4 regions of the Methylobacterium sp. EM32 genome follow, and region 3 is predicted to be linked to each of the others. Evidence: predicted binding sites of a transcription regulator. Region 3 holds the regulator's gene; each other region holds the start of a gene.
What was found. Region 3 encodes LexA, which represses DNA repair genes until DNA is damaged. Its sites were predicted from a motif close to TGTTCNNNNTGTGTTCNG; they were not measured.
Positions count from the first base shown of each region.

Region 1: a site for LexA is predicted at 785-802, ahead of ABZT49_RS19620 (DUF3072 domain-containing protein). Genes of this name have one in related genera too.
Region 2: a site for LexA is predicted at 831-848, ahead of ABZT49_RS06930 (PA0069 family radical SAM protein). Genes of this name have one in related genera too.
Region 4: a site for LexA is predicted at 1,169-1,186, ahead of ssb (single-stranded DNA-binding protein). Genes of this name have one in related genera too.

Region 1 is NZ_JBEXZS010000145.1:120,565-122,761, forward strand. It holds gene ABZT49_RS19615 (branched-chain amino acid aminotransferase) at 1-613, shown strand, start outside; gene ABZT49_RS19620 (DUF3072 domain-containing protein) at 814-1,074, shown strand; gene ABZT49_RS19625 (Flp family type IVb pilin) at 1,337-1,531, shown strand; gene ABZT49_RS19630 (LysR substrate-binding domain-containing protein) at 1,551-2,197, opposite strand, start outside.
Region 2 is NZ_JBEXZS010000045.1:45,513-47,709, reverse strand. It holds gene ABZT49_RS06930 (PA0069 family radical SAM protein) at 1-800, opposite strand, end outside; gene ABZT49_RS06925 (hypothetical protein) at 908-1,423, shown strand; gene moaB (molybdenum cofactor biosynthesis protein B) at 1,389-1,967, opposite strand; gene ABZT49_RS06915 (neutral zinc metallopeptidase) at 1,967-2,197, opposite strand, start outside.
Region 3 is NZ_JBEXZS010000062.1:15,310-17,506, forward strand. It holds gene ABZT49_RS09430 (hypothetical protein) at 169-450, shown strand; gene lexA (transcriptional repressor LexA) at 639-1,391, shown strand; gene ABZT49_RS09440 (NCS2 family permease) at 1,485-2,197, opposite strand, start outside.
Region 4 is NZ_JBEXZS010000107.1:9,360-11,556, forward strand. It holds gene ssb (single-stranded DNA-binding protein) at 444-1,016, opposite strand; gene ABZT49_RS15250 (aminotransferase class I/II-fold pyridoxal phosphate-dependent enzyme) at 1,422-2,197, opposite strand, start outside.

The sequences.
Region 1 (2,197 bases), on a different contig from region 3:
CCGGGACGCCTATCTCCGCCCCGTCGCCTGGCGCGGCTCGGAGATGATGGGCGTGTCGGCGCAACACAACACCATCCATCTCGCCATCGCGGCGTGGGAATGGCCGAGCTACTTCGACCCGGCGACCAAGATGAAGGGTATCCGGCTCGACCTCGCCGATTACCGCCGGCCCGATCCGCGCACCGCGCCGTCGGCCTCGAAGGCGGCCGGCCTGTATATGATCTGCACGATCTCCAAGCACCGGGCCGAGAACAAGGGCTACGCCGACGCCCTGATGCTCGACTGGGAGGACAACGTCGCCGAGTGCACCGGCGCCAACGTGTTCTTCATCCAGGACGGGGTGATCCACACCCCGACCGCCGACCGCTTCCTCAACGGCATCACCCGCCAGACCGTGATCGATCTGGCGAAGCGCCGCGGCTACGAGGTGGTCGAGCGGCGCATCCGCCCCGAGGAGATGGCGGGCTTCACCGAGTGCTTCATCACCGGCTCGGCCGCCGAGGTCACCCCGGTCTCGGAGATCGGCCAGTACCGCTTCACCCCGGCCGCGATGACCAAGACCCTGATGGACGACTACACCGCCGAGGTGCAGCCGCGGGCCAAGGCGGCCTGAACGGAGGCGGCCTGAACGGGCGCCTGAGTCTCGCCATTGCGTGAACTGAAGAGGCCCCGGGCGGGAGACCGCCCGGGGCCTCTTCGCGTGGACCGCCGTGGTTTCCGGGGACAAGCCGTGCCTGCGGCGCTCGGACCGGGAACGCGGGCCGGGGCTTCCCCGTTGTCTGGCTGGAACATTCAGAGAACACGAGCACTCTCATGACCGCCAAGACCAAGCAGGCCGAGACCGAGCACCACGAGACCGAGAACCCGAAGCAGGATCCGAAGGACACCTCGAACCGCATCAAGGACCCGAAGGACTGGACCACCGGCTCCGAGCCGATGACCGGGGCGCAGGCCTCCTACCTCAAGACCCTGGCCGAGCAGGCCAAGGACGAGGACGCCTACGATCCCGACCTCGACAAGGCCGAGGCCTCGCAGCGCATCGACGCCCTGCGCAAGGAGACCGGCAAGGCCTGAGGCGGCTCGCGTCCCGCCGCGCGGGGCGCGATGTCGTTCGAGACTATCGGCGAGGCGCCGCTCCCTCTCTGCGACGGGGGAGCCGCGCCTCTTCTTTTGCATGGCGCGACCTCGAAGATCAGGCTTACCCTGCGTCCGGCGCGGCCCGAATCGAGGTGCCTGCCCGGCGATGGCGAGCGCGGTGTCGGATTAGCCCGTCGGATTAACCCTCGGTGAGGGGGTCTCGCCTATAGTCCGGCGCGGCGGACCGGGAGAACTCGACGTGCGTGGCAGATCGCGGGTGACGGAGGCGCTTCGCCGCTTCCGGCGTGAGCAATCCGGCGCGACGGCGATCGAGTACGCGCTCATCGCGACCTTGATCTTCCTCGCGCTGACGAGCGCGCTCGCCGTCTACGGCAGCACGGCCGGCGGCCTCTACAGCAACCTGAGCAACAGCATCGGCACCGCTTTGCGCTGAGGGCCGGATCCTCCGCCCGTCACTCCGCCGCCAGCCCGAGATTGTCCAGGCATTGCCGGATCTGCCCGGCCAGGATGTCGGCCAGCGGGTTGGGCTCGCCGGAGCGGTGGCGCATCAGCCCGATGCGGCAGGCCGGCAGGGCGGCGAAGCCCTCCTGCGGCCCGAGCACCCGCATGCCGGGGCGCAGCGCGCTCTCGGGCAGCACCGAGACGGCGAGCCCGGCCAGCACCGCAGCCCCGACCGCGGTCGAGTTCCAGCTGACGAACAGGATCCGGCTCTGCCGGCCCCCGCGCTCCAGCGCCTCGATGGCCGCCCGGCGCCAGTTGCAGGCCGGCCGCCCGAGGGCGAGGGGCACCGGCTGCTCGGCATGGACGGCATGGCGGCTCGACGTGACCCAGAGCAGCGCCTCGGTGCGGATCGTCTCGATGGTTCGCCGGCCCTTGTCCTTCGTGGAACCCTTGGCTTCGGTGACGATGGCGAGGTCGATGTCGCCGGCGGCGATCCGCTCGGCCAGCATGTCGGTGGGCTCGCAGATCACCGTGACCTCGGCCCGCGGATGGGTGCGGGCGAAGCGCCCGAGGATCTCCGGCAGGTAGCGGTCGACGTAGTCGTCCGGCAGGCCGAGGCGCACCCGGCCGGCGAGGTCGCCCTCGTCGAAGGTCGCCA
Region 2 (2,197 bases), on a different contig from region 3:
CCCGCCTCCCGGCCCCGGGCGAGCACGGCCTCGATCTCGTGGTCGTTGAGGCCCGGGATCAGGGGCGCCACCAGCGCCATCACCGGAACGCCCGCCTCCGCCAGCGCCCGGATCGCCGCCAGGCGCTTCTCCGGCCGCGGGGCGCGGGGCTCCATCCGTCGGGCGAGGTCGGGGTCTAGGGTGGTGACCGAGAGGGCGACCTTCACCAAGCCTTGCGCCGCCATCGGCGCCAGGATGTCGAGGTCGCGCAGCACCAGATCGGACTTGGTGACGATCCCGACCGGGTGGCGGAAGCGCGCCAGCACCTCGAGGATGCCGCGGGTCAGGCGGTAGCGCCGCTCGATCGGCTGGTAGGGGTCGGTGGCGGTGCCGAGCGCGATGGTGCGGGCTGTGTAGCCCCGGGCCGAGAGCTCCCGCTCCAGGAGCGCGGCCGCGTCGGGCTTGGCGAAGAGCTTGGTCTCGAAGTCGAGCCCCGGCGAGAGTCCCGCATAGGCGTGGTTCGGCCGGGCGAAGCAGTAGACGCAGCCGTGCTCGCAGCCGCGATACGGGTTGATCGAGCGGTCGAAGCCGATATCGGGCGAATCGTTGCGGGTGATGATGGTGCGCGCCCGTTCCAGCGTCACCTCGGTGCGCAGGGGCGGCAGTTCCTCCTCGATCTCCCAGCCATCCGCGAAGGCCTCGCGCGCGGCCGGTTCGAACCGGCCGGTCGGGTTGGCGGTGGCGCCGCGCCCGCGGCGGCTCTCCCGTGCCGGGGTCGACCCGGCGAGACGGCGCAGCTCCCGCCCGCAGCCCGATTCCATGCCGGCCTCCACCTTAACCACGGTCGAGCTTCGAACAAAACAGGAACACATGCAAGTGCCAACGATCAAGGCAGGACGTGACGCCCGCCATCCGCTATGGCGCGATCATGTTCACGGCCGTCATCCATCTTCCCGGCGCGATTGATCCGGAGCGCATCGATGCCCTCGCCGACACCCTGGCCGCGCTCGTGGCCGGCGTCGCGGCGGGCGTGGTGGGCGATGCGGTGATCGCGGCCGCGCATCCGGACGATCCGGAGGTCGGCACCATGGCCGAGAGCACCGGGGCGGCCCTGGTGGCGCGGGGGCGTAGCCCGTGGGTGGCGGCGGCGCCGCTTGCGCGCCGGCCCTGGATGCTGTGCCTGGAATCCGGCGACGTGCCGGCGGAGGGCTGGATCCGGGTGCTCGACCGGTTCGGCGCCACCACGCAAGCCGACGCGGTCGGCCGCCTGCGCCGCCCGCACGCCGCCCTGTTCGAACGGATCGCCGGGCGGCGCGAGGCGCTGACCGGCACCCGGCAGATCAGGGCCGGCGACCTCGTGCGCGTGCAGGCCCTGCGGGCGGGCCTGCCGCTCAAGGCTCGCCTGCCGGTCAGGCCCCTGCGGGCGTCGCTGCTGCGCGGGTAGTTGCACCCCGCTTCAGGTGCTCGTCGAGCCGCGGCATGATCTCGACGAAGTTGCACGGCCGGTGCCGGTAATCGAGCTGCGCCGCCAGGATGCCGTCCCAGGCGTCGCGGCAGGCCCCAGGCGAGCCCGGCAGCACGAACACGTAGGTGGCGTTCACCACCCCGGCGGTCGCCCGCGATTGCAGGGTCGAGGTACCGATCTTGTCGTAGGAGATGCGGTGGAACACGGCCGAGAACCCGTCCATCCGCTTCTCGAACAGGGGCTCCAGCGCCTCCGGGGTCACGTCGCGCCCGGTGAAGCCCGTGCCGCCGGTGGTGATGACGACGTCGACCGCCGGATCCGCCGCCCATTCGCGCACCTGGGCGCGGATCGCCTCGACCTCGTCCGGCACGATCGCCCGCGCGGCGAGGCGGTGGCCCGCCGCCTCCAGGCGCCCGACCAGCGTGTCGCCCGAGCGGTCGTCGGCGAGCGTGCGGGTATCCGACACCGTGAGCACCGCGATCCCGAGCGGCACGAAGGCGCGGGCCTGGTCGACCCCGGCCATCAGAGCTGCGAGGCCCGGAAGGTGTCGCAGGACTGGGTCTGGCCGCTGCGGTAGCCGGTCTGGAACCAGCGCATGCGCTGCGCCGAGGAGCCGTGGGTGAAGGAATCCGGCACAACGTAGCCCTGGCTCTGCTTCTGCAGCCGGTCGTCGCCGATGGCGCTCGCGGCCTGCATCGCCTCCTCGATGTCGCCGGGCTCCAGCGCCTTGAAGCGGTCGTCGGAGTTCTTGGC
Region 3 (2,197 bases):
CAATGTCAGCGGTTATGGATCCCGGGTTGCGCTTTCGCGGCCCCGGGATGACGCGGAGGGTTGCATTCGGTCTGCCGACTTGAACAGCCCCTGCAAGTTGGTCTGGATCGGGTGGAACCGCTCCGGCCCCTCGCGTGTACACGGCCCTCAACGAGAGGAGAGCGGCGGATGACATCGATGATCCTGGGGGCCGGCATCGTCACGGCTCTCCTGCTTCCCGTGCCGGCGCTCGCCCAAGCGGCGCAGACCACGGTCGGCCCCGGCGGCCTGCGGCTGCCCCAGGTCATCGCCGGCCAGCCCCCCGCTCCCGCCGCTGGCAGCGACGGCGCGGTCGCTCCCCCGGCCCATGTCGATTCCCTGCAAGACGCCTTCCACCGGCCGCTCTCCGCGACCGCGGAGCCGCCGCCGAATCCGCTCTTCACCCATCGGCCGGCACCCACCCGCCGGTAGCAGAGCGTCGTTCTCCCGGGCGACGGGCCGGGTTTGCCTGCCCGACATCGCTCGAATCGACCCGGATCTCTCCCCTCTGCTGCGTTCTCCCGCCGCAGTTCCAGACCCGCTTGCAGAACACTTGCGGAACGCTTACCATGTTCGCGATTTGTTTCCGGAGCGCGCCAGCGCGGGGATGAGAGTGTCACATGCTCACGCGTAAGCAGTTGGACCTGCTCCGCTTCATTCAGCAGAGAATGCGCGAGACGGGTGTCCCCCCGTCCTTCGACGAGATGAAGGACGCCCTCGACCTCAAGTCGAAATCGGGCATCCACCGGCTGATCACGGCCCTGGAGGAGCGGGGCTTCCTGCGCCGCCTGCCGAACCGGGCCCGGGCGATCGAGGTGATCCGCCTGCCCGAGGCGGTGACCGGGCCCGTGGCGGCCGCGCCCGTGGGGCACGGATCCGGCGCCGAGGTCGTGCGCTTCAACCCGAGCGTGGTCGAGGGCGGTCGCGCCCACGAGCCGAAGCGGCCCGCCGGCATCCCCGCCATGGCGTCGGCGTCGGACGAGAACGGCCAATCGGTCAGCGTGCCGGTGATGGGCCGGATCGCCGCCGGTACGCCGATCTCGGCGATCCAGAGCCAGAGCCGCTCGGTGGCGATGTCGCCGGACTTCCTCACCAGCGGCGAGCATTACGCGCTCGAGGTGCGCGGCGACTCGATGATCGAAGCCGGCATCCTCGACGGCGACCTGGTGGTGATCCGCCGCCAGGAGACCGCGAATACCGGTGACATCATCGTGGCGCTGATCGACGACGAGGAGGCGACCCTCAAGCGCTTGCGCCGCCGCGGCTCCTCGATCGCGCTGGAGGCCGCCAACCCGGCCTACGAGACGAGGGTGCTCGGGCCGGACCGGGTGCGGATCCAGGGCCGGCTGGTGAGCTTGGTCCGGAAGTACTGAGACCTTTTTGGACGTGGCGCCGGATAAACCCTCCCCCTCTGCGGGGGAGGGTGGCCCCTGCGTCAGCAGGGGTCGGGAGAGGGGCAGCGCCCGTCAGTGCGCGCTGCCCGTCGCCACGAACTTGAACAGGAACACGCCTGCGATCACCCACACCACCGGCTTCACGTCGCGGAAGCGGCCGGTGAGCAGCTTGATCACCGCGTAGGTGATGAAGCCGAAGGCGACGCCGTTGGCGATTGAGTAGGTGAAGGGCATGAGCAAAGCGGTGACGCAGGCCGGCAGTACCTCGGTCAGGTCGTCCCAGTCGAGATCGACCAGTTCGTGCAGCATCAGGCAGGCGACGTAGAACAGGGCCGGCGCCGTGGCGTAGGCCGGGACTGAACCGGCAAGCGGCGCGAAGAACAGGCAGGCGAGGAATAAAACCGCCACGGTCGCGGCGGTGAGCCCGGTGCGGCCGCCCTCCTCGACGCCCGACGCGCTCTCGAGATACGCCGTGGTGCTCGACGTGCCGAGGAGCGAGCCGACGAAGATCGACGACGAATCCGCCATCAAGGCCTTGTCGAGGCGCTCCATCTTGCCCTCGGTGAGGAGGCCCGCCCGGTTGGCGACGCCCATCAGCGTGCCGGTGGCGTCGAACAGTTCGACGAGGAAGAACACCAGGATCACGTTGAGCAGCCCGCCCGACAGCGCGCCTTTGATGTCGAGGGCGAACAGGGTCGGGGCGATCGAGGGCGGCAGCGAGGCGACGCCCTGGAAGGTGTTGTCGGCGACGATGAAGCTCAACGCCGTGACCGTCAGGATGCCGG
Region 4 (2,197 bases), on a different contig from region 3:
GCGAGACCGATTTTTCATAGGAATATTTTGTAATAGTGCAGTCTAAGGACCAAGCCCCGTACGATGACGATCGCGGTCAGATCAAATTCTGATACAGATGTCGTCCGCACGGTCGTCTTCGAACACGGTCGTCGACACGGCGTAGGACCGGTCCAGCGCCCTCACGCAGAGAGCGGAGCAGGTGGGGCCGGGACCTTTCTCAACGTCAGCACGGCACTAAATTTCGCAACTCGGGGTTGCGATAGCAGTCAGGTTGCAGGCCGGCCCCCGGAGCGGGCGACGGTCGTCGCGGCGCATGAGCGATGCGTTGCTCGACCAAGCCGCCGGCGGGTGCTGCCGAACGCCGACACCGCCCGATCGCGGCGCGATCGGGCGGTGCTCCCGGTTCTCACCTCTGTCGTGTCATCCGTGCCGGAGCGGCCCGCGCTCCGCTGGAAACCAGACTAGAACGGGATGTCGTCGTCCAAGTCGTCATAGCGCTTCTGGTTGCCGCCGCCGCCACCGCCGGACGGAGCCGGGCGCCGCTCGCCGCCGGACGAGGAGGAGCGTCCACCGCTGCTGCGACCACCACCGCCGCCACCGCCGTAATCGCCGCCGCGGCTGATCTGGCCGCCGCCCATGTCGTCGGCGCCCATCTCGCCCATACCGCCCTCGGCCCCGCCACCGCGGCCGTCGAGGATGGTCAGCTCGCCGCGGAAGCGCTGCAGCACGATCTCGGTCGTGTACTTCTCGACGCCAGACTGGTCCTGCCACTTGCGGGTCTGGAGCTGGCCCTCGACATAGACCTTCGAGCCCTTGCGCAGGTACTGCTCGGCGACGCGGGCCAGGTTCTCGTTGTAGATCACGACCGAGTGCCACTCGGTCTTCTCCTTGCGCTCGCCGGTCGCCTTGTCCTTCCAGGACTCGGACGTGGCCAAGCGCAGGTTCACCACCGGATCGCCGGAGGCCAGCCGGCGGGTCTCGGGATCGCGCCCGAGATTGCCCACCAGGATCACCTTGTTCACGCTGCCCGCCATCCCGCTCTCCTCTCGTTCCATCTCACTCGGGCGCATGCCCGGCCGACGCCGCGGACCACCGCTTCGGTCACGCGAGTTGGGCCGAACAGGCCGGGACCGGCAAGGGGAGGGGCGCCTTTGTGCCCGCTTCACACATGCCGGAGGCCGGACAACGTTCTATATTTGTTCGCTGGGCCGGGCAAGCGAAAAGGGCGAGCCGATACAGCTCTTCCAGTGATTCTCCGCGTCATCCCGGGGCCGCGAAAGCGGAACCCGGGATCCATAACCGCTCACGATTCAGGATCAAGCGGGACGCGATCGACCTCATTCTTTGACGTCAGCGTTTATGGATCCCGGGTTCTCGCCTGCGGCGAGCCCCGGGATGACGCAGAGGATGGGAGACTCGGCTGCGTGACGGATGATCGCTCAGTCGAGCGCGTCCAGCGACTGTGCCACGTCGGCGATGAGGTCCTCGACCGATTCCAGCCCGATCGACAGCCGCACGGTGTCCGGCCCGACCCGGGCGGCCTCCTTGTCGGCGGCGGGGAGCTGGCGGTGGGTCGTGGTCGCCGGGTGGATCGCCAGGGACTTGATCTCGCCGATATTGACGAGGTGCGAGATCAGGTTGAGTCCGGTGATGAATTTTTGGGCCGCCGCCTCGCCGCCCTTGAAGCCCACCGTGAAGATCGAGCCCGCGCCCATCGGCGAGTAGCGGTTCGCCAGGGCCTCGCCGGGCTGGCCCGGCAGCGACGGGTAGCTCACCCAGGCCACCTTCGGGTGGTCACGCAGGAAGGCGGCCACCGCCTTGGCGTTGGCGCAGTGGCGCTCCATGCGCAGCGGCAGGGTCTCGGTGCCGGTCAGCGTCAGGAAGGCGTTCATCGGCGACAGGCCGGGGCCGAGGTCGCGCAGGCCGAACAGCCGGCAGGCGGTGGCGAAGGACGTCTCGGGGAAGCGCTCGGAGACGATCAGGCCCTCGTAATCGGGCCAGGGCTCGTTGATCAGGTTGTAGCGACCCGTCGCTTTCCAGTCGAACCGGCCGGCATCGCAGACGATGCCGCCGATCACCGTGCCGGAGCCCGACAGGAACTTCGAGGTCGAGTGGACGACGATGTCGGCGCCGTGCTCGATCGGCCGGATCAGGGCAGGCGAAGCCAGCGTGTTGTCGACGACGAGCGGCAGGCCGTGCTTGCGCGCCACCGCGG